Regions from separate parts of the Mangrovibacter sp. MFB070 genome, predicted to be linked through region 1. Evidence: predicted binding sites of a transcription regulator. Region 1 holds the regulator's gene; each other region holds the start of a gene.
What was found. The regulator PhoB, encoded in region 1, activates phosphate uptake and scavenging genes when phosphate is short. The targets are predictions, from matches to a motif close to CTGTCATAAAACTGNCNNAT.
Positions count from the first base shown of each region.

Region 1 (5,522 bases):
AGGTGAAGCTTTCACGCCATCAATTAACCCAAATAACAGGCTGATTAACATGCCTGGAGCAATAATACGCGTTGGGTTACTCCACCACGGGCGGGTGAAACTTAATATGACCAGCACAATACAAGGCGGGTAGATAGCCGTAAGCACCGGCACCGAAATGTTGATCAAGTGGGTTAAACCGAGGTTAGACACCACCATAGAAAACAGGCCCAGAATAAATACCAGAGTGCGGTATGAAACCGGCAAATACTGGGCAAAGAATTCAGCACAGGCACAAGTCAGCCCTACTGCCGTTACCATACAGGCAACAAAAATGAGTATTGCCAGCAACAGGCTGCCATAAACACCAAACGTATGCTGAACATAAGCATGGAGAATAGCCGCACCGTTTGCAGACTGAGCCACCAAAGAACTGCTGTCAGAGCCAAGGCGGAACAGGCACAAATACAACAGTGTCAGGCCGACACCAGCAATCAGACCAGCCCAAATCGTGTAACGGGTTAACAGGCGTGACTCGGTTACACCGCGGGAGCGTGCAGCATTAACAATAACAATACCGAACACCAGTGCGCCCAGAGTATCCATGGTCAGATAGCCATTAACGAACCCATTAGAAAACGCAGCATTCTGGTATGCCTCGGTTGCGTCACTCAAGCCGCCTGCGGGCCAGAAAATTGCAGCACCGCCCAGAATGATTAATGCGACGATTTTTACGGGAGCCAGAAAGTGGCCTACGGTATCCAGCAACTTCCCGGGGTAGAGGGAAATCCCAATCACCAGCGCAAAATAAATCAGGCTGTAAATCAGTAAAGGGGTGGAACCATCGCCTGCCAGCGGAGCGATCCCTACTTCAAATGACACGGTTGCTGTGCGGGGGGTTGCAAAAAATGGCCCAACAGCCAGATAACAGATAGTAGCCAGCACCAGGCCTGCATGGCGGCCAATAGGTGAACTGAGGTTATCAATACCGCCGCCGACTTTTGCCAGCGAGATAACAGTGAGAACGGGCAAACCCACTGCAGTAATAAGGAAACCAATTGCCGCAACCCAAACATGTGGGCCTGCCTGCAAACCGACCATGGGCGGGAAAATAATGTTCCCTGCGCCAACAAACAACGCAAAGGTCATAAAACCTAATGCGATGATGTCACGGGATGTTAATTGACGGGTCATATTGTACTTGTAGCCTGTGGATGTGGTTATGTTGTTTGCAAAAACGAAAACCTGAATGGCCGGAAACACACTACGCTGAACGCCCCGAAAACCGGTAACGGGTATGACTATGCTGAATAGCGGCCACAGACAGAAAATGTGAATGGCCAACAACATAGCATGTACAGCGGGATATGCTCATGATTAACCATAATTAAGAATAGTTTTCCGGTTAATAACGCAATCCTGGTGCATTCATGCACAAACAGGGGCGCAATTAAAACGCTTATAGCGTTTAAAGGCAAGAAGCGATCCGAAAACAAGCGACTTATTCCGTGATCAAACTAATAAGCAGACATTATCGCTATTTTATCGTCATAAGAACCGCTTATAGTTCGAACAAAAAGTCGCCATCACGATGCATTTGTTTCATTCATTCTGCGAGACAAAAGAAAACAGGCCATAAATATGGCCTGCAGGAAAGTTATGTTTACAGTTGAATCAGGCCTGAGCTGCCAGCACCTTGTTACTTACCAGCAAACGCTCTGGTAACTCAAAAGAAAAACAGCTTCCTTTGCCTGGTGCACTTTCAATACTCAGGCGGGCATCATGATGGGTAAGCGCATGTTTGACTATTGCCAGGCCAAGACCACTGCCTCCGGTCTGGCGAGAGCGAGCTTTATCTACCCGGTAAAAACGCTCTGTCAGGCGTGGCAGGTGCTCAGGAGAGATCCCCGGCCCATTATCCTGCACAGAGAAACGCGCGCCATGAGCCACTTTTTCCCATTTAACCTGAATAAGTGTCCCTTCCGGGGTGTGGTTCACTGCGTTATAGACCAGGTTAGACATAGCGCTACGGAGCTGTTCTTCACTACCGTAAACCTGTAACGCCGGGTCAACCGTAAAGCTTATCTGGTGGCGCCCCTGGCTCAGGGTTTGCGCTTCACGATCCACCAGGCGCAGCATCAGCGGAACGTCAATTTTATCTGTAAGGCTCAGCGCCGGTGCCGCTTCAATACGAGATAACGTCAGCAACTGGCGAACCAAACCCTCCATACGAGAGGTTTGCTCCCGCATAGTGACCAACGCTTTTTCCCGCACCACGCCTTCCAGCGGCTGGTCCTGCATCATTTCCAGGTAGCCCTGCAACACGGTCAGTGGGGTACGCAATTCGTGGCTGACATTCGCAAAAAAGTTACGCCGGGCGCCTTCAAGCTGGTGCATCTGGGTTACATCACGCACCACCATCAACCACTGGCCGTCGGTGTAAGGCATGATACGAAATTCAAGATGGCGGCCATTGTTCAGCACCTGGTTGAAAGGGCGCGCAAAATCGCGTTTTTTGATGTACTGGTTAAATTCCGGGTAGCGCAGCAAATTGACAATGTTTTGCCCGTTGTCATCTGGCCACCGTAAATTAAGCAACTGAATAGCAAGGCCATTACACCAAAATATGGCACCGACCTCTGTCATCATGACCAGTGCGTCCGGCAAAGATTCCGCGCCACTGCGAAACCGCTTGATCAGGTTACCCAGTTCTTTGCGCCGCTTTTTATTGCGCATCTGCATCTGGTGAATACCATACATCAAGGGTTCCCAGCTCCCGGAACCTGTTGGTGGCGTCATACTGCGGTCAACCCACAGCCACCAGGAAAGGCGTAACAGGTTCCAAAAATGCCAGACAAGCAGGCCTGTCACACTCGCCAGTAAAAACCATGGGAGATAACCAAAGAACGCCCCCAGCAATAAAGCAGGTATGCAACACAACGCCAGTTCAAGTACCAGCCTTCGCCATGACAACCGTTCAAGCACGGGTCATACTCCATCCAGATAATTAAAAACGGGCTGAGAAGCGATAACCCGTACCGCGAACGGTTTGAACCATACGATCATGCCCACTGAGTTCCAGTGCCTTACGCAAACGGCGAATGTGAACATCTACCGTTCTGTCCTCAACGTAAACATTCGTTCCCCATACATGATTAAGGAGTTGTTCACGGCTGTAAACCCGTTCCGGGTGTGTCATGAAAAAATGCAGCAACTTAAATTCTGTCGGCCCCATATCCAGTGGGTTCTCACCAGTCATGACACGGTGAGAAGACGGATCCAGGCTGAGCCCCTGAATCTCAATCACTTCTTCTACTGCCATCGGAGAGATACGGCGCATCACCGCTTTAATACGCGCAACCAGTTCTTTGGGTGAAAACGGCTTGGTGATGTAATCATCTGCCCCAATTTCCAACCCTCTGACCCGGTCCTCTTCTTCACCGCGGGCCGTCAGCATGACTACCGGTATATCCCGTGTCATCGCTTCACGTTTCAGGTGCTTGATAAACTGAATCCCGGAGCCGCCCGGCAACATCCAGTCGAGTAAAATTAAATCCGGCCAGGGTTCGTTGAGCTGGTTTACCGCACTGTCATAATCTTCCGCCTCAACAGCCTGAAAACCATTTTGTTCGAGCACAAAACACACCATTTCACGAATGGGTGCTTCATCTTCCACAACCAGAATTCGTCTCGCCATAATCAGCCCTGTAAATATATACAATAATTTAACGCGGCGTCATTATGCGTCAGTTTTATGACAGTTTTATGAAAAAAATGACCATTACATGACCTGTCATATTATTTTATGACAAAGCGTTTCCTTCTGCTGCAAAGCAAGTAGTAACGCGCATTATCGCTGGAATCCGCTACGCAGCTTGCAACAACACACCTGCAACTTAATCCACCACATGTATATAATCACCACTTCGCTTTCTAACCAGGACAGGTTATGCGCATTCTTCACACTTCTGACTGGCATCTGGGGCAAAATTTCTATACCAAAAGCCGTGCTCCGGAACATGCAGCCTTTCTAAACTGGCTAACCGAAATGGTTGAACAGCACCAGGTTGACGCAGTCATCGTAGCGGGCGATATCTTCGATACAGGCTCACCGCCCAGTTACGCACGTGAATTGTATTACCGCTTTGTCGTTCAACTCCAGGCAACCGGCTGCACGCTCGTGGTGCTGGGCGGTAACCATGATTCCGTCGCCACACTGAACGAATCGCGTGAACTGTTGGGTTACCTCAATACCTGGGTTATCGCCAGTGCATCAGATACCGAAGCCCCCATTTTATTACCGCTTCGCAACGGGGAACCCGGTGCGGTACTCTGCCCGGTTCCTTTTTTACGCCCACGCGATATCCAGGTAAGCCAGTCCGGGCAAAGTGGCCAACAAAAGCAGCAAGAGCTGGTCGGGGCCATTCACCACTATTACCAGCAAGGCTACGAGGCAGCCTGTGACTTGCGCGGTAACCGCAAATTACCCATTATTGCCACCGGCCACCTGACAACCGTTGGAGCCAGCAAAAGCGATGCTGTGCGCGAAATCTATATCGGCACCCTTGATGCCTTCCCTGCCAGTGCATTTCCACCGGCTGATTATATTGCGCTGGGGCATATTCACCGCCCGCAAAAGGTCACCAGTAGTGAGCATATCCGCTACTGTGGGTCGCCCATTGCACTGAGTTTTGACGAAACCAACAGCACAAAAATGGTTCTGATGGTGGATTTCTCTGAAGGTGAACTGAGCGCCGTAACTCCACTCCCGGTGCCAGTAACCCAACCATTGTTAATGCTCAAAGGCTCACTGGAAAGCATTAAACAGCAACTGGAAGCCTGGCGGGATGCCCCTTCAACGCCTGTTACCTGGCTTGATATTGAACTCACTACAGACCAGTATCTCCACGACATGCAAAAACAGCTACAGGCACTAACCGCTGATTTACCAGTAGAAATTGTGTTATTGCGCCGCAGCCGCGAGCAACGGGAAAAAATCATCGCTAACCAACAAAAAGAAACCCTGAGCGAACTCAGTACCAGCGAAGTTTTTGAGCGCCGTCTGGCACAAGAAAATCTGGATGAAAGCCAGGCGTCGCGCCTGCGGGGGTTGTTTGCAGAAACCCTGCACCGCCTGGAAGAGGAACCCAAGTCATGAGAATTCTGACGCTGCGGTTAAAGAACCTCAATTCACTCAAAGGTGAATGGAAAATCGACTTTACTCAGTCGCCGTTCAACAGCAACGGTTTGTTTGCTATTACCGGGCCAACCGGCGCAGGCAAAACCACATTGCTGGATGCCATTTGCCTGGCGCTATATCACCAGACACCACGCCTCAGCACCATTTCCCAGTCCAGCAACGATTTGATGACGAGAGATACCGCAGAATGCCTTGCTGAGGTGGAATTCGAAGTTAAAGGTGTTGCCTGGCGTGCCTTCTGGAGCCAGAACCGGGCTCGCAACCAGCCCGATGGCAAACTCCAGGCACCAAGAGTGGAGCTGGCCCGTTGTGCAGATGGCAAAATTGTTGCCGACAAAGTGAA
Region 1 is NZ_JJMI01000025.1:466,628-472,149, forward strand. Features, by position in the region: gene brnQ (branched-chain amino acid transporter carrier protein BrnQ) at 1-1,173, opposite strand, end outside; gene phoR (phosphate regulon sensor histidine kinase PhoR) at 1,654-2,964, opposite strand; gene phoB (phosphate response regulator transcription factor PhoB) at 2,987-3,676, opposite strand; gene sbcD (exonuclease subunit SbcD) at 3,929-5,137, shown strand; gene sbcC (exonuclease subunit SbcC) at 5,134-5,522, shown strand, end outside.

Region 2 (5,522 bases), on a different contig from region 1:
CGTCTGCGACATCCAGCGTCAAAGGCCGGATGACCTCTGTTTTGCCGTCCCAGCTTTTGCTGACGGCCTGTAATTTTAATCCTGCCATGTTATTTCTCGCTATCCACCAGACCACGAACAAACGCTCTTTGCATCACCAGCACCACCACTAAAGGCGGTGCCAGTGTCAGTAACATTGCCGCCATAACCTGATTCCACTGTGTTGTGCCGTCTCCCGTTGAAATCATGCTTTTAATACCGGCAACGGCAGTGCCCATATCTGCTTTACTGGTAATCAAAATCGGCCACAGATACTGGTTCCAGCCATAAATAAAGGTAATAACGAACAGTGCAACCAGGTTAGTACGCGAAAGCGGTAATACGATGTCGCGGAAAAAACGCAGCGGAGAAGCCCCGTCAATGCGTGCTGCTTCCAGTAGCTCGTCCGGTAAAGTCATAAAAAACTGGCGAAACAGAAATGTTGCCGTCGCAGAGGCCATCAGTGGCAGTGTCAGCCCGGTGTAGCTGTCGAGCATTTTCAGGTTGGCAATCACTTCAACGGTGGGGAAAATGCGCACTTCTACGGGTAACATCAGCGTGATAAAGATCATCCAGAAGCACAAGTTACGCAGTGGGAAGCGAAACCAGACAATGGCGAAAGCAGAGAGCATGGACACCGAGATTTTGCCCACTGTAATGCCCAGAGCCATCACGAAACTATTCAGTAACAACACCCCAAACGGCGCAGTGTTGCCCCCCACGCCCTGGTGCCAAATAAGCGACAGGTTTTCCCACAAATGGCCGCCGGGCAACAGAGTCATCGGGGTATTGAACACCGCTTTGTTGTCGAGTGTGGCAGCCACAAATGCAACATACAGAGGGAACAGAATAACGATAATTCCCGCTATCAGCATGATATGGCTGAAAATATCCAGCCCACGTCTGTTCTCTATCATTGGTAACGCACCTTGTTTTCCACGTAGCGGAACTGAATCACTGTCAGAATAATGACCAGCACCATGAGCACCACGGACTGTGCGGCAGAGGCCGATAAATCCAGCCCGGCAAAGCCTTCCCGGTAGATTTTGTAAATCAGCGTCGTCGTGGCCTGAACCGGCCCACCACCTGTCGCTGCGTCAATCACCGGGAATGTGTCAAAAAAGGCATAAACGATGTTAACCACCAGCAGGAAAAAACTAACCGGGGTAATCAGTGGTAATGACACACGGAAAAAGCGCCTGACAGGCCCGGCACCATCGATGGCGGCAGCTTCCATCAGCGAACGGGGAATAGACTGCAGTGCGGCGAAGAAAAACAAAAAGTTATAACTAATTTGTTGCCATACCGAGGCGAATACCACCAAAAACATAGCCTGGCCGCTATTTTGTGCATGGTTCCAGTGGTACCCCAGTTGTTCGAGCGCCCATACCAACAACCCGCGCCCCGGGTTAAACAGGAAGATCCACAACACAGCGGCGATTGCAGGTGCAACGGCATAAGGCAGTAATAACAGAGTCTGGTAAATGCGGCTTCCCCGCACAACATGGTCTACCAGCGCGGCAAAAAACAGAGAGATAGCCAGCCCACAGCCCGTCACCAGAGCACTGAACTTAATGGTGGTCCAGAAAGCATCCAGGTAATAACTGTCGTGTGCCAGTTGAATAAAGTTACTCATACCAGCAAAAGTGCTGGATAAACCGAATGGGTCGACATTCTGGACCGAATACCACAAAGCTTCACCGGCAGGCCAGATGAAAAAAATAATGGTGATAACCACTTGTGGCAGTACCAGAACATAAGGCAACCACGAAGTGCGAAAAACCGGGCGTGATGATGACATAGCATTACCTGGCAAAGATAATATGCTTCACTGCCATCCGGGCAGTGAAAGAGTAAACCGGCTGCATATCCCGTCCCGGGTAGGCTGGCTGCCCGGGCGAAAAACTGGCACGGCTACCCGCGCCAGTTATCTGGGGAATCAGGATTTCGTAGACTGTTCAAAGCGGCGCAGTAACTGGTTACCACGTTCAACAGCAGCATCCAGCGCCTGTTTAGGCGTTTTCTTACCGGTCCAGACACTTTCCAGCTCTTCATCAACAATGGTGCGGATCTGTGGCATGTTGCCCAGGCGCAGCCCTTTGGTGAACGGCAATGGCGGCTTGTTCAGCATCTGGCGTGTGGCAATATCTGCACCAGGGTTTTTATCGTAGAAACCGTCTTTGCGTGTCAGTTCATAAGCGGCTTTGGTAATCGGCAGGTAGCCGGTTTTCTGGTGCCATTCAGCAGCAATTTCAGGCTGCATCAGGAACTTCATAAACTCAGCCACGCCTTTATAGGTTGGCTTGTCTTTACCCTGCATCACCCACAAGCTGGCACCACCGATAATGGCGTTTTGCGGTGCATTTGGCACGGTATCGTCGTACGGCATCATGCCCACACCGTAATTAAATTTCGCATAGTGGCGAATATCAGCCAGCGAGCCGGAAGATGCCGTGGTCATAGCACAGTCACCGTTATAGAACTTTTCGGTAGACTCATCTTTGCGGCCAAAATAGCTGAATGTCCCTTTCTTGTTCATCTCTTCCAGCATGGCAATATGGCGTACCTGCACTGGCTGGTTAAATTCCAGTTTGGCATCCGTGCCATCAAAACCGTTGTTTTCAGTGGCAAACGGCAGGCCGTGCCAGGCACTAAAGTTTTCCAGTTGGATCCAGCCCTGCCAGCCACTGGCGTACCCACACTGCATACCTGCCGCGCGGACTTTCGCCGCATCTTCTGCCAGTTCCTGCCAGGTTTTTGGTGGCTGGTCCGGGTTCAGGCCTGCTTTTTTGAACGCGTCTTTGTTGTAATACAGCACCGGCGTGGAGCTGTTGAAAGGCTGGGACAACAGATGCCCGGTTTTTGAGTCGGTGTAGTAACCGGAAACGGTCGGCACAAATTGTGATTCATCATATGGAATACCAGATTCTTCAAACACCTGGTAAACCGGCTTGATAGCTTTGGATGCCATCATGGTTGCCGTACCCACTTCATATACCTGCAAAATGGCGGGGGCATTTCCCGTGCGGAATGCGGCAATCCCGGCAGCCAGACTTTGTTCGTAGTTGCCTTTATACACCGGTTCAATTTTGTAATCCGGGTGGGTCTGGTTAAAGCGCTGGGCTAACGAATCCACTTCTTTACCCAACTGACCTTCCATGGAATGCCAAAACTGAATAGTTGTGACGGCCATCGCCTGGGTACTGAAAGCCAGACCAAGCGTAATGCCCAAAGCTGTGTGTCGTAGCAAAGCGTTCATGCCGTTATCTCTCTTGTGTCCATGGGGAAATGCGCGATATCACGCGTTTTTTGCTCGCGAAGTAACATGACACGCCCGTATGACAGAAAAATAACTGTTGTATGACGTAATCATGACGAACGAGTGATAACGGGATTTCAGTAACAAGACACTTTGGTGAAAGGACATGTAAAACAAGAGAGAAAATGAAAAGGGGCCAGAATGGCCCCCTGAAGGTTACTGACAAACAAGAAAAGCGTTAGCCGCCCAGATAAGCGCTGCGCACAGCTTCGTTTGCCAACAGAGCATCTCCGGAATCTTCCAACACCACATGGCCGTTTTCCAGAACATAACCACGGTCTGCCAGTTTCAGCGCCTGGTTAGCGTTTTGTTCAACCAGGAAGATAGTCATGCCTTCTTCACGCAACTGCTCAATGGTGTCGAAGATCTGCTGAATAATGATGGGAGCCAGGCCCAGAGACGGTTCATCCAGCAGCAATAAACGCGGCTGGCTCATCAATGCCCGGCCAATGGCCAGCATCTGCTGCTCACCACCAGACATAGTACCGGCGCGCTGAATGCGGCGCTCTTTGAGCCGTGGGAACAGGTCATAAACCCGTTCAATACGCTCCTGGTACTGTTGCCGGTCAGCAAAGAAGCCACCCATTGCCAGGTTTTCTTCTACTGTCATGCGGGAAAACACCCGGCGCCCTTCCGGTACAATCGCCACGGCTTCACGCATAATTTTTGCGGTGTGCCAGTGGGTAATATCTTTACCATCAAAGGTAATGGTTCCCTGAGTGGCACGGGGGTCGCCACACAAGGTTCCCAGCAGCGTCGTTTTCCCTGCGCCATTGGCACCAATCAGGGTGACAATTTCACCCTGGTTAATGTGCAAAGAGACTTCATGTAACGCCTGAATTTTCCCGTAGTGCGCACTGACCTGGTCGAAAGATAACATTACATTGTCCATATTACGCTTCTCCCAGGTAGGCCCGAATCACATCCGGGTTATTACGAATCTGCTCAGGTGTACCGTTAGCCAGCGGGGTGCCCTGGTTTACTACATAGATACGGTCAGAAATCCCCATCACCAGTTTCATATCATGTTCAATCAACAATACCGTGGTGTTGTGGTGGTTGCGTAACTCCACAATCAACTCATCAAGTTCATGGGTTTCATTGGGGTTCAGGCCAGCCGCAGGTTCATCCAGCATCAGAATTTCTGGCTGGGTTACCATACACCGGGCAATTTCCAGGCGGCGCTGCTGGCCGTAGGCCAGGTTACCTGCCAGGCGGTTCGCATGCTCCAGCAGGCCAATGCGCTCAAGCCAGGTGGCTGCGCGGTCCAGTGCTGCACTTTCTGCTTTACGGAATGCCGGGGTTTTCAGCAGCCCGGAAAACAGGCCACTTTTCATATGCTGGTGTTGTGCCACCAGCAGGTTCTCAATCACCGTCATTTCACGGAACAGACGTACATGCTGAAAAGTACGGACCACACCCAGCCGGGCAATTTCCTGGCCTGGCAGGCCTTCCAGGTGTTTATCCCGCAATAAAATCTGCCCGCCAGTTGGGCGATAAAAACCGGTCAGGCAGTTAAATACTGTGGTTTTCCCGGCCCCGTTAGGGCCAATCAAAGAAACAATTTCCTGAGGATGTAATTCCAGGGAAACGTCGTTAACCGCCAGCAAGCCGCCAAAACGCATCATCAGGCCGCTGACAGATAATAATGGCTGACTCATGCCTGCTCTCCTTCACTGCGCTTTTTTAATTTCACCTGAGCACGGGTCATTGGTAATAACCCCTGCGGGCGCCAGATCATCATCAGGACCATCAGCGCACCGAGCATTAACATGCTGTATTCATTGAAATCACGCATCAGTTCGCGAGACACAACCAGCAAAATGGCCGCCAGAATAACGGCAAATTGCGAACCCATACCACCCAGCACCACAATCGCTAGGACAAAAGCAGACTCAGCGAAGGTGAAAGATTCCGGGCTGATAAAGCCCTGGCGCGCAGCGAACAGCGTGCCCGCAAACCCGGCAAAAGCCGCACTGATGGTAAAGGCTGTCAGTTTAATACGCGTAGGGCTCAGGCCCAGAGAACGGCAGGCAATTTCATCATCACGCAGCGCTTCCCACGCACGCCCCAGGGGCATACGTAACAGGCGGTTAATAATGAATACTGTCAGCACAACTAACAGTAAAGCGACCAGGTAGAGGAAAATAATACGATCGCTGGGATCATACTTCACATGGAAGAA
Region 2 is NZ_JJMI01000028.1:89,963-95,484, forward strand. Features, by position in the region: gene DT73_RS15795 (sn-glycerol-3-phosphate import ATP-binding protein UgpC) at 1-88, opposite strand, end outside; gene ugpE (sn-glycerol-3-phosphate ABC transporter permease UgpE) at 90-935, opposite strand; gene ugpA (sn-glycerol-3-phosphate ABC transporter permease UgpA) at 932-1,819, opposite strand; gene ugpB (sn-glycerol-3-phosphate ABC transporter substrate-binding protein UgpB) at 1,958-3,277, opposite strand; gene livF (high-affinity branched-chain amino acid ABC transporter ATP-binding protein LivF) at 3,516-4,229, opposite strand; gene livG (high-affinity branched-chain amino acid ABC transporter ATP-binding protein LivG) at 4,231-4,998, opposite strand; gene DT73_RS15825 (high-affinity branched-chain amino acid ABC transporter permease LivM) at 4,995-5,522, opposite strand, start outside.
Region 2: ugpB (sn-glycerol-3-phosphate ABC transporter substrate-binding protein UgpB) is a predicted target of PhoB. The motif match lies at 3,421-3,440, and genes of this name have one in related genera.

Region 3 (5,522 bases), on a different contig from region 1:
GAATTGTGACATCCCGCGGAATTCGCTGCTCTTCAATCAGTGAGCGGACAAAGTCAAAGTCAGTTTGCGATGCACTAGGAAATGCGACTTCAATTTCCCGGAACCCGCAGCTAACCAGCAAGTCCCAAAACTTCAGCTTTCTGGCACCATCCATTGGCTCGGCCAGCGCCTGGTTGCCATCTCGTAAATCTGTCGACAGCCAGCGTGGGGCGCTTTTCAGTGTATTATCCGGCCATTGTCTGTTGGGAAGACTGATGGGCGGGTGCGCTTTATATTTCTGTGCAGGGTTTTTTAACATGCCGGGTTCCTCTGTAATAAGAGGCTCCAGTGTCATAGTAAACCTGCCAGAAAACTCACCAGAACCTGACAATCACTTTTGCAAACGTGACAATTTCTGGAAAACGTTATCACCTGGCATGGGGCGTAAAGGCAGGTAAACAAGACATGTGTGCTTTTGCCAGCATGTTATCAACCTCACTGACTGCCAGACAGGTGGAGTGAAAACACAGGCCATGAGTGGCGCAGCACAAGCTCGGGCTGGCCTGGTATCAGTCAATCACAAACCGGTTACGCCCCTGGTCTTTGGCGTTATAAAGGGCAATATCAGCCCGCCGGACCAGGCTTCGTTCGTCATCGCCTGGTTGCCACTGCGCGGCACCAAAACTACAGGTGATGGTTAGCCCAAAGGGCATACTGGCATGAGCGAGTGACTGTTGCAGGCGTTTCAGCACCGTGGTGAGCTGGGTTTTATCACTGTCAGTAATCAGTAACATAAATTCTTCCCCGCCCCAGCGCCCGGCAATATCCTGCCAGCGTAACTGGTTGCATACCAGCTCACTTATTTGCCTGAGAATACTGTCCCCTGTCTGGTGGCCGTAAGCATCGTTAACCTGCTTGAAATGGTCGATATCCATTAACACCAGCGAAAAATTTCGTGCAGCGCTCGCCTGGTGGAGCAGAGACAATAATTCACTGTCCAGCCGGTAGCGGTTATATAAACCGGTGAGTTTATCGGTCTGAGCCTGTGTGCTCAGTTGTTGGTTGTGCTCCCGGAATTCTTCACTGGCAACATGCATAAAATTGACCAGGCGCGACATCAAAGACGGCCGTGTCCGTGCCATTCGGGCCGGCGTGGCTCTGGCATATATTGGGCTGGCATTGCCTTCACGCAGCGCCACCATCAACAGCGATGTGTTATTCAGCGTTACTTTGCCTTTTACTGAGCTGTACTCCCCCCAGGTAACAAAACCACTCATCGGTGCCAGGCTGCCCGGCAGCATGGTTTCCTGCCAGGCATAATCGGCGAACAGCATATTGCGAATAGTGCAGGAGTAACCAAACAGCACTTGTGGCGCGAAGTCAGCCAGTGTTGTGCACCAGTCATCAATGCAGGCCAGACTACGATGTGCATCGCCATAACCAAATGAAACATCTTCTCCGGTAAGCACATCTCCGGCGACACGAATGTGCCCGGCGTTATTCACTTCAACGGGCACCCGTGAAAGCAACAACGATGGGCGAGGGAGCAATACCGGGAAGGCCAGTGCGTCATGAGCAAACTGGTTGTCGTTCTCTATTGTGGTGTAGTTGTGGTACACCTCGAACGCGGGCAGGTTATCGATAGATTTTATCCACGAACCCTGAGCATCAGTAATACGCCGGTTCATGCTCATGGGTAACCAGCCGGTGTAACTGAATGTCCGGCAATGCAAATTCTGGCTCTGAATCAGCACCAGTACAAACCCACTTTGTAGCGGGTCGCTACCACATAATAGTCCGGTCGGGTGTACTGGAGAGGCCACACCACCAAATAGTTGAGTTTGCTCCGGAAGTTGCAGGTTTAATACTACGTCGAGTAGCGGGTCATCCACCGGGGTGCTCAGCAACATAACCAGGCTCAGATTTGGTGTATGGTGCAGAATTTGATTAATGGCGAGCGCGCTCAGGGGGGAAGACTGCATATTCACGGGTAAAACCTGAATATAGCTCTGTTCAAACAGCGTAATACTAACCATTAATTGCTGGCTGCCCGGGCTGTTATCCATAAAATGGCCACCAGTGGTCACGCCAATAATTTCAACGTTATCCAGTTTCTCTTCCAGCCAGCGTTGCACAAAGGCGTACAAATTGTCGAAGCCCGAGCCGGTATAGATAAATACCAGTTTGGGGTGCTGGCTTGCCGCAAGCGCCTGCAGGTCTTTTGCCTCCCAGATTTGGGAGAGTGAATGTTGTTGTGAAATCACAAAGGACCACTGCTTCATATGACCCCCCGGGCGAAGCAAAAAAAGTTTTCCCCTTCTGGTGCAAGGGAGCATGCCTGCTCAGGTCAGCCATTGATGCTGGTCTGTTCCACTTACCTGTATTTTACACCGGGCTTTTCTGGGTGCGATTGCTATTTATTATCGACATATTTCCTTGCGGGGAAATACTTCTGTGGGAGTAGTTGGTTTTGTAAGGTTCATTGCAAGATGCATTCTTTCAGGTTTTTACAGGTATATTTCCCTTGATATTTGATTTAAGTATTAAATAAAACCATTGGGTTGCTGTTGTGCGTATATTTTCTGGTTTTGGTTTTTTCTGTTTTTGTTTTTCTATATTTTCCTGCCGTTAACTAATAAATATTTTCTGGTGAGTTGCCAGTAATCAGTATTTCCAGCTACTGCTGGCTGGCAACCTCTGCGGTGCACTGTTATGAATGAAGTAGCAGCCTGAATTTTTTTGTGGTTTTAAATCAATGAATTGAACTCTGTCTGTGAGATGGTTATGTGTTTTATCCATTATTTTTATATGGTTTTAGTGTGACAGGCGTCAAATAAATGACTGCAAGAAAATGAATTAAGAAAAAATAGCAGGTGTTTTTGTTTTTTTTAACGCAAGGTTTTTGGTCATTTTTGTTTGTTTCCGTTTTGCTCTGTAAGGTTTGAAGAAAATCACTTTTTACAGCCAGGGTATTTCTTAGTCTCAATTGTGTACTGGAGAGGAAAATTATGTTTCGCGAAGAACGCCGTAACAAAATTCTTGAGCATTTGGATAAAAATGAACGTGTCACGGTGGACTGGCTGTCCGGGCATTTTGCTGTCACTAAAGAAACCATTCGTAGTGATTTGGCGGCTCTGGTGAAACAAGGGTTAATTCGGCGTTGCCATGGCGGTGCCATGATTGTGCGGCGTAACTTGCAGTCACGGTTAATCAGCGAAACTGGCGACAACTTTGAAGTGTTGCTCAAACGCCTCTCTGAGCAGGAACCCGTTCGCAACCCGGACGTTTCCCCTCACGCACTGCGGGGGAAAGTATGCATTTTGGGCGCGTTCAATGTGGATATTGTGGCGTGGGTGCACCGGTTTCCGCGTGGTGGTGAATCCTTGCTGGCACAGCGCAGTTCACTGGGGCCGGGGGGCAAAGGCGCTAACCAGGCGATGGCCGCAAGCCGGGCAGGCGCTCAGGTGCATTTTGTCGCCAAAGTGGGCAAAGACCAGTTTAGCCAGTTTGCCTTTGATCACCTGGCATCTTCCGGGATCCACTCTTTCCGGTTGTACCAGTCTGAACGGGAGCCTACGGGCAATGCGCTGATCTATGTCTCACAGGATGATGGCGAAAACATGATTGCCATTTATTCCGGTGCCAATAAAACCCTGAGCAGCGATGAAATTGCCAGCATGTCGCCAGAGCTTGCCAGCAGTAATGTGCTGTTGGTGCAACTGGAGAACAACTTTGATGCCACGCTGAACGCAATGAAGCTTGCCAGAGCATTGGGCGTGCAGGTGATTATGAATCCGGCGCCATTTTCACCCGATATTCTGGGCTGCATCGATCTTATCGACATTATTACTCCGAACGAAACCGAAGCGTCGCTGTTATCGGGCGTGGAAATTACCGACCTGGAAAGTGCGCGTGCCGCTGCTCTGGCAATAGTCGCACGTGGAGCCCGGCGGGTGATCATCACCATGGGTAGCCGCGGGGCACTGATTTATGACAACCAGCAATTTCAACATATTCCGGCTTTTCCGGCGCTGAGTGTGGATACCACCGGTGCTGGTGATGCTTTTAATGGCGCTCTTGCGGCAGCAATAGCCGACGGGCAAACCCTGGCACAGGCTGCAACCTTTGCCTCGGCGTTTGCCTCCCTGGCTGTTGAGCGCGAAGGGGCGTCTAACATGCCCGCGTACCAACAGGTGATATCACGCCTGGCGTTGCGCTGACATTACGCGTTGTTTTTTTGAATGCAATCACCGCCAGTCAGGCGGATCAGGAGAATTTATGAAGTCCATTGAGGGTATTGTTCCGGTCATGCTGACCCCGTTTACGGCAGAAAACCAGATTGACTGGACTGGGCTTGAGCGGCTGGTTGACTGGTATATCGCGTCGGGAGTGGATGCGTTATTCGCAGTATGCCAGTCCAGCGAAATGCAATATCTGTCGCTGGCAGAGCGCACGGAGCTTGCCCGTTTCGTGGTGGAAAAAGTGCAGGGCAGGGTGCCAGTAATTGCTTCCGGGCATATCAGCGATGATTTAAGTGCGCAAATTGAAGAATTACAGGCAATGGCGCAAACCGGTATCGATGCACTGGTGCTGGTAACCAACCACCTGGATCCGCAAAACAAAGGTACGGAAACCTTTAAAGCCACTCTGGCTGCACTGTTCGAAGCTTTACCGCAAGAATTACCGCTGGGTTTGTATGAATGCCCGGCTCCCTGGCGCCGTTTGTTGAGCGATGAAGAGTTCAGCTTCTGTGCGCAAAGTGGCCGTTTTGTGGTGCTCAAAGATGTCAGTTGCGACCTGCCCACTGTAATTCGCCGTGTCAAGCTGGCGCAAGGCACGCCGCTTCATGTCATTAATGCGAATGCTGCCATTGCATGGCCTGCTATTCAGGTGGGTTCTAAAGGGTTCAGCGGTGTCTTCACCAATTTCCACCCTGAGCTGTATGCCTGGTTATGGAAACATGGCAAGGAACAACCCGCTCTGGCACAGGAACTCTCTTTGTTCCTTTCCCTTTCCGCTGTGACAGAAACCCTGGGTTACCCCAAAAACGCCAAGATTTATCACCAGCAAATGGGCACGTTTGCCAGCGAATTCTGCCGGGTGAACAAGGATGACGTGCTGGAAAAATACTGGGGGCTGGGCGTCATTCTCGACCAGATTCGCCAGGGCACCGCACTGTGGCAAACCAAAACCGCTCGCTAACCAAACCTTAGCAGCATTTCCCTACAACCCTTCCCTGTAACAAGGGATAACCAGGTGACATAACAATGAAAGAACTTACCTCGACCCTGCCTGAGGATAGCCTGCCTGGCGTGAAAGGTTACCAGGGCACCGCCAGCCAGCCGGTAGTGGTAACCCGGCTGCGTTGGGGCATCATCCTGCTGCTGTTACTGGCGGCAATAGTGAACTACCTTGACCGGGCGAATCTGAGTATTGCCAATACTACCATTGCGGCAGAATTTGGTTTCTCCCAAACCGAAATGGGCTTATTGCTCTCTGCGTTTCTCTGGCCTTATGCCCTGGCCAACCTGCCAGCTGGCTGG
Region 3 is NZ_JJMI01000050.1:48,873-54,394, forward strand. Features, by position in the region: gene leuA (2-isopropylmalate synthase) at 1-298, opposite strand, end outside; gene DT73_RS21265 (diguanylate cyclase) at 549-2,261, opposite strand; gene rbsK (ribokinase) at 2,988-4,199, shown strand; gene DT73_RS21275 (dihydrodipicolinate synthase family protein) at 4,258-5,181, shown strand; gene DT73_RS21280 (MFS transporter) at 5,247-5,522, shown strand, end outside.
Region 3: rbsK (ribokinase) is a predicted target of PhoB. The motif match lies at 2,804-2,823, and genes of this name have one in related genera.

Region 4 (5,522 bases), on a different contig from region 1:
GGCGTCATGTTGAGGTCAGCGAGTACCTCTTATAGTGAACCCTGTCGATTTTATTGATCCGCGGGCGTGCGGCTTTCAGAGCGGCACCAGACCAAAAGAAAGGATACGGAGGCGCAGCCTTCGGACAAGACGGGGTCATTCACTATGCAAAAAATTGTGGAAAAACATGTTGCCCTTGTAGAGGCACTGAAAGAGTGGATTGAAGCACATGTCCACGAACCGATTAAGATTGAAGATGTTGCCCATAAAGCCGGGTATTCCAAATGGCATCTGCAGCGGGTTTTCCAGGATGTCACGACCGAAACATTAGGCAGCTATATCCGTAACCGTAAGCTGGCGCTGGCAGCAGAAGAATTAAAGAATACCCGTTATTCAGTATGCTTTATTTCAGACCGCTATGGGTTCGATTCCCAGCAAACATTTACTCGCGTGTTCTCGCGTGTGTTTAATCAGTCGCCTAGGGCATTTCGTAAATCTAATGCAAGAATGTAAAACATTGTAGCTGACAGGATTGTTATTTTCCTGTCACTCAATAGTCAGCAACTCCCCCGTAAAATAAGCTTATCGAAAGGCGTTAATTCTTTTCGTTAAGCTTATTTTTTATCTTTCAGTTAAAAAGGTGGAACAATGAAAAAGCATATTCTGGTACCCGGTATTTTGGCACTGGCTGCTGTCAGTTTTAGTTCAATTGCCGCTCAGGAAGTGGCCTCTGGGCAGGGGCGCACGGCTGATGGCGTAGTCAGCACCAGCGGCCAGCAGACACTGGCGGATGTTACCCAAACGCTGCAGGAAAAGGCGCAGGCAGCAGGTGCGTCCAGCTTTAAAATTATCTCCGCAGGTGGCGATAACCAGTATTTCGGCGTGGCTGAGTTATATAAATAAGACTTTTCTTGTGTTGCTTTAATGCCCGCTCTGAGATTCTGTAGCTAATACCCCTTATTGGTGATTGTGTTGTGTTGTTATTTGGCCGGCCAGAGTAAGTCATTACTGGCCGGTTTTTTATTGCCTGATTTTTATTTGCCAGGCGTTTGTTGCTGATATCAGGATTGGCAGAGACAGTACTGGCAGGAAAATATTGGCAGGCAAATCTGAACCAGCCTCAATGATCACGGCCGGGTTAATGTGCATATGGTTATTCACATTAACCCGGTTTTTTATTTTGTTTACCCGGAAATAGTACGACGTTATTAAGCGTGCTCAGGTGGTGGCGGTATCAGTGCCCAATGGGGCAACAGTGGTTTGCACCAGACCTTCCTTAGGCTGGGGGCGTGGGTTATTCAGGCGCAAGGTAAACCCAAAGGTGTTCACGCCCTGGTAGCTGTAGGCAAACGTTTTGCCTTCATGCATCAGTGCAACGGCTTTGACAATCGCCAGACCCAGCCCGTGGTGCATATTACTGCCGTTACGCGCAGCATCCACCCGGTAGAACCGTTCAAACAGCCGCGATAAATGCTGTGGCGCAATGGGGTCTCCCTGGTTGGACACGGCAATTTTGGCGAAGTCACCTTCCCGGGACAGGCTGACACCAATAGCGCTGCCGGTGCTGGCGTGGCGCGCACCATTTTCCAGTAAATTAGCCAGCGCACGGTGGAACAGGCGGCGGTCCACGCAGGCGCGCACATCGCCACCAATAGTGACCACCAGTTCATGTTCCAGCAGTGAAGGCTCTACATATTCTGCTGTTTTGACCGCTTCTTCCTGCAGGGAGATATCCGTTAGCTCAATCGCCCGTTGCCCGGCTTCCGCATGGGAAAGGAACAGCATGTCATTAATAATGGATGTCATGCGCGCCAGCTCTTCCAGGTTGGATTCCAGCAAATCTTCCAGTTCATGGATATCGCGCTGGCGCGACAGCCCCAGTTGTGTCTGGCCGATTAAATTAGTCAGGGGAGTGCGTAACTCATGAGCAACATCGGCATTAAAGCTGTCCAGTTGTTGCCAGGCTTTTTCCTGGCGTTCCAGCACCCCATTAAAAGCCTGAGCCAGTGTGCGCAACTCATCAGGCAGGCTGGCAGTATTCAGCCGTTGCCCGACATTCCCCGGGGCAAGCTGGTTTGCCTGATCACTCATTTGCCGTGCTGGTTTCAGCCCGTAACGAGAAACTGCGTAACTCAGGCCAGCGACCAGGATTAGCCCGGCCAGGGAAATAAAAATAAGGGCTTCAGTAAATTCGGTATAAGTCTTGTAATAGGCCGTTGAATCTATTGAAACGACGAATTTCAGGGGCGGGCGCCCGTTGTTTGCAGGAATGTTTTTGACTAACAGGTAATACGGGCAGCTCTTTTCATGCAGGTAGATACTTGAATAGCCCTCTGGTGGGTTGTGCGCGGCAACAGTTTTTTCCATTTCACCGCCAAATGCATACTGCGGATCGTCGCTCAGCACCAGATATTGTACTTTACCCCCTTCGTTTTCTGTCAGGGTGGTAAGTTTGTGTACAATGCGGTCCCACAACTGTTCTGTACCTTCGTGTTCGAGAAACGGCACTACCAGTGAATTGCGAAACGCCAGCTCATTATGCATCTGGTTTTTAAGCGAAGAGAACAGCGTGGTGCGCAAAAACAAGGCGATGGCGAGCAGAATTGCCACCATCAGTACCACAAATAACAGAGTCAGCCGCCCGGAAATAGAGCTTTGTTTCAGGTTCAGTGTCATGATGCGTTTGCCGCAGTTCGGTTTTCCAGTACATAACCCATACCACGTACTGTGTGCAGCAGTTTCACGGCGTATGGGGTATCAATTTTATTACGCAGGCGCTTAATCGCGACTTCCACTACATTGGCATCGCTGTCGAAATTCATATCCCATACCTGTTCTGCAATCATCAGTTTGGACAGGATCTCGCCCTGATGGCGTGCCAGCAGGCTTAACAGAGCAAATTCTTTTGCCGTCAGGTCAATACGTTCATTACTGCGGGACACTTTACGTGAGATAAGATCGATATGCAGATCGTCAATGCTGATATGGGTAGGATCGTTGCTGTCACTGCCACGGCGGCGGATTAACGCCTGTATTCTGGCGACCAGTTCAATCAGAGAAAAGGGTTTTGGCAGGTAATCGTCAGCGCCGCAACGCAGGCCGCGCACCCGCTCGTCCACGGAACTGCGGGCAGACAGCATCAATACGGGCGTTTGCTTGCTGGCACGCAACCCTTCCAGCACGGAGTAACCGTCCTGGCCTGGCAGCATGACATCAAGCACAATGACGTCGTAGTCGTACTGCAATGCCAGGTACAGCCCTTCAACGCCGTCATGTGCGACATCAACAGAAAAACTCAGCTCACTCAGAGCCCGGCTTATATATGACGAGGTTTTTTCCTCATCTTCAACAAGAAGCAGACGCATGCCATTCACCTGGGGAATAAAAACAGGTTATTGTAACCTGGTTTTACCGTCACCTCGCTGACATTAACCTGACAATTTTGTCAGGAGGAGACGGTGCTACCTTGTGGTGTGTCAGGCGCGGTTTTGCAGGTAAACATTCAGGTTTACATTCACGGCATTAAGCAACGGTGTTACCACACCATGCTGTGCTGCACGGCGCACCAGGTCGCCAATAATTTGCTCGGCTTCAATAGTGAAGCCGTGGGTTAAATCACGGTACATTGAGGATGTCAGCGGGTTATCCGGGTTAGTGAGAAACTCCCGTGTTGAGTTAATGACTTTTTCACGGTGCTGGTAACCACAGGCATCAATCACAGACAACACTTCGGCAAATACCGACTCAATAAATTCGCGCCCTCCGGGTGCATGTACAATTTGTTGTGTGTTGCCACGGGCAAGGCAGGTGACGGAACCCAGGGTGCTGAGCAACAGCCATTTTTCCCATAAATCGCTCTGAATGGCTTCAGAAAAAACAGTATCAAACCCGCAGTCACGCAGTTGGGCATCCAGCTGCTGCAGGCGTTCACTGTTATCGCCCTGCAGGTCACCATAAAACAGGGTATGCAGGCGCGACAACTGGATAATCTCCCCCTGTTCGCCCAGCGTGGCATGGATTTTACACAAGCCGCCAATGACTGCGTGTTTGCCAAAGCGCTCCTGCAGGGTCTCAATATGCCGCATGCCATTAAGAATGGGGATAATCAGCGTGTCTTTACCCACTGCTGGCGCGATATCTGCCATTGCCTGCTCAAGGCCGAAGCTTTTGACTGTAAGCAGAATCACATCCCAGGTACCGCTCAGTTGTTGCGCGGTGACCAGTTTCGGCTCCAGCGTGACATCGCCATACGGGCTTTTCAGCATCAGGCCTGTTTTCTGTAATTGCGCACAGCGTTTTTCACGCACTAAAAAGGTGACATCCCGGCCTGCCAGCGCCATACGTGCGCCAAAATACCCGCCAGTAGCCCCTGCTCCTACCACAAGAATTCGCATCGTTTTACCTGTTTTATTGGTTGTCAGACCATTCTTACCATAAAGCGAGCTCTGGCCGGGCGCTATACCAAAACGGGCTTTTTTTCATGTTTATTCCTGATGAAGCTGGTCGCTTGCATGTGATTCAGTCTGTTTGCTGGCTGAAACAATTTTTCACTGAATCTGGCTTTATTTGTGATGGTGATCACATTAAAGAATTTGCCATACAGCGATACAGAACCGCTGTTGATATAAATCAAAAACAACGTTTCATGTTGTCGCATTATTACATTCAATTTGTGAGACAAATCTCACTTTATAATTACAGATAACCATAAAACAGCCTCTCTTAACTCCCTTTTGTTTGGTTGTGTTTTCTTTTTCCTCTGGCGTTATCAGTCTGTCTGGCGCTGCTTTACCCACAGGCAGGTTTTATTCTTTTAATCCAGGGGATTTCTTATGCGCAATCCAGGCCGTATGCGCTGGTTCATGGTGGGGTTAGTGACTTTAGGCACTATCCTTTGTTATCTCACCCGCAACACGATTGCCTCTGCAGCACCGACGTTGCAAAGTCAGTTGCATATCACAACCCAGCAGTATTCCTATATTGTTGCTTTCTTTTCCGCTTGTTACACCATTGCACAACCGATATCCGGGTTTGTGCTGGACACCCTTGGCACCAAAGCGGGCTATGCAGTATTTGGCCTGCTATGGGGCATTTTTTGCATTGGCGCTTCCTTTGCCGGAGGCTGGAAAGGTCTGGCATTTGCCCGTGGGATGGGGGGCTTTGCTGAAAGCGCCATGATCCCGGCAGGGCTGAAAGCGGTGACAGAATGGTTCCCGGAAAAAGAACGCTCTGTGGCTGTGGGGTACTTTAACGTCGGCTCGTCTATGGGGGCATTAATTGCGCCCCCACTGGTCGCCTGGGCTATTTTTATTCATAGCTGGCGTCTGGCTTTTATTCTGGTGGGCTGCATGAGCGTGGTGTGGGCGATTGGCTGGTTTTTTGTCTACAACCGCCCGGGGAAAACGAAACGGCTGAGCAAAACGGAACTGGACTATATTACTGCCGGCCAGCCAGCTCCACGCCCAAAACATAAAGTGCGTGTAGGTACCTTGCTGCGCCAGCGTAAATTCTGGGCGATTGCCTTGCCCCGCTTTTTGGCTGAG
Region 4 is NZ_JJMI01000035.1:125,386-130,907, reverse strand. Features, by position in the region: gene DT73_RS17490 (helix-turn-helix domain-containing protein) at 145-492, shown strand; gene DT73_RS17485 (YdgH/BhsA/McbA-like domain containing protein) at 628-882, shown strand; gene DT73_RS17480 (heavy metal sensor histidine kinase) at 1,198-2,643, opposite strand; gene DT73_RS17475 (heavy metal response regulator transcription factor) at 2,652-3,344, opposite strand; gene panE (2-dehydropantoate 2-reductase) at 3,456-4,373, opposite strand; gene DT73_RS26265 (hypothetical protein) at 4,460-4,684, shown strand; gene DT73_RS17460 (MFS transporter) at 4,812-5,522, shown strand, end outside.
Region 4: DT73_RS17475 (heavy metal response regulator transcription factor) is a predicted target of PhoB. The motif match lies at 3,402-3,421, and genes of this name have one in related genera.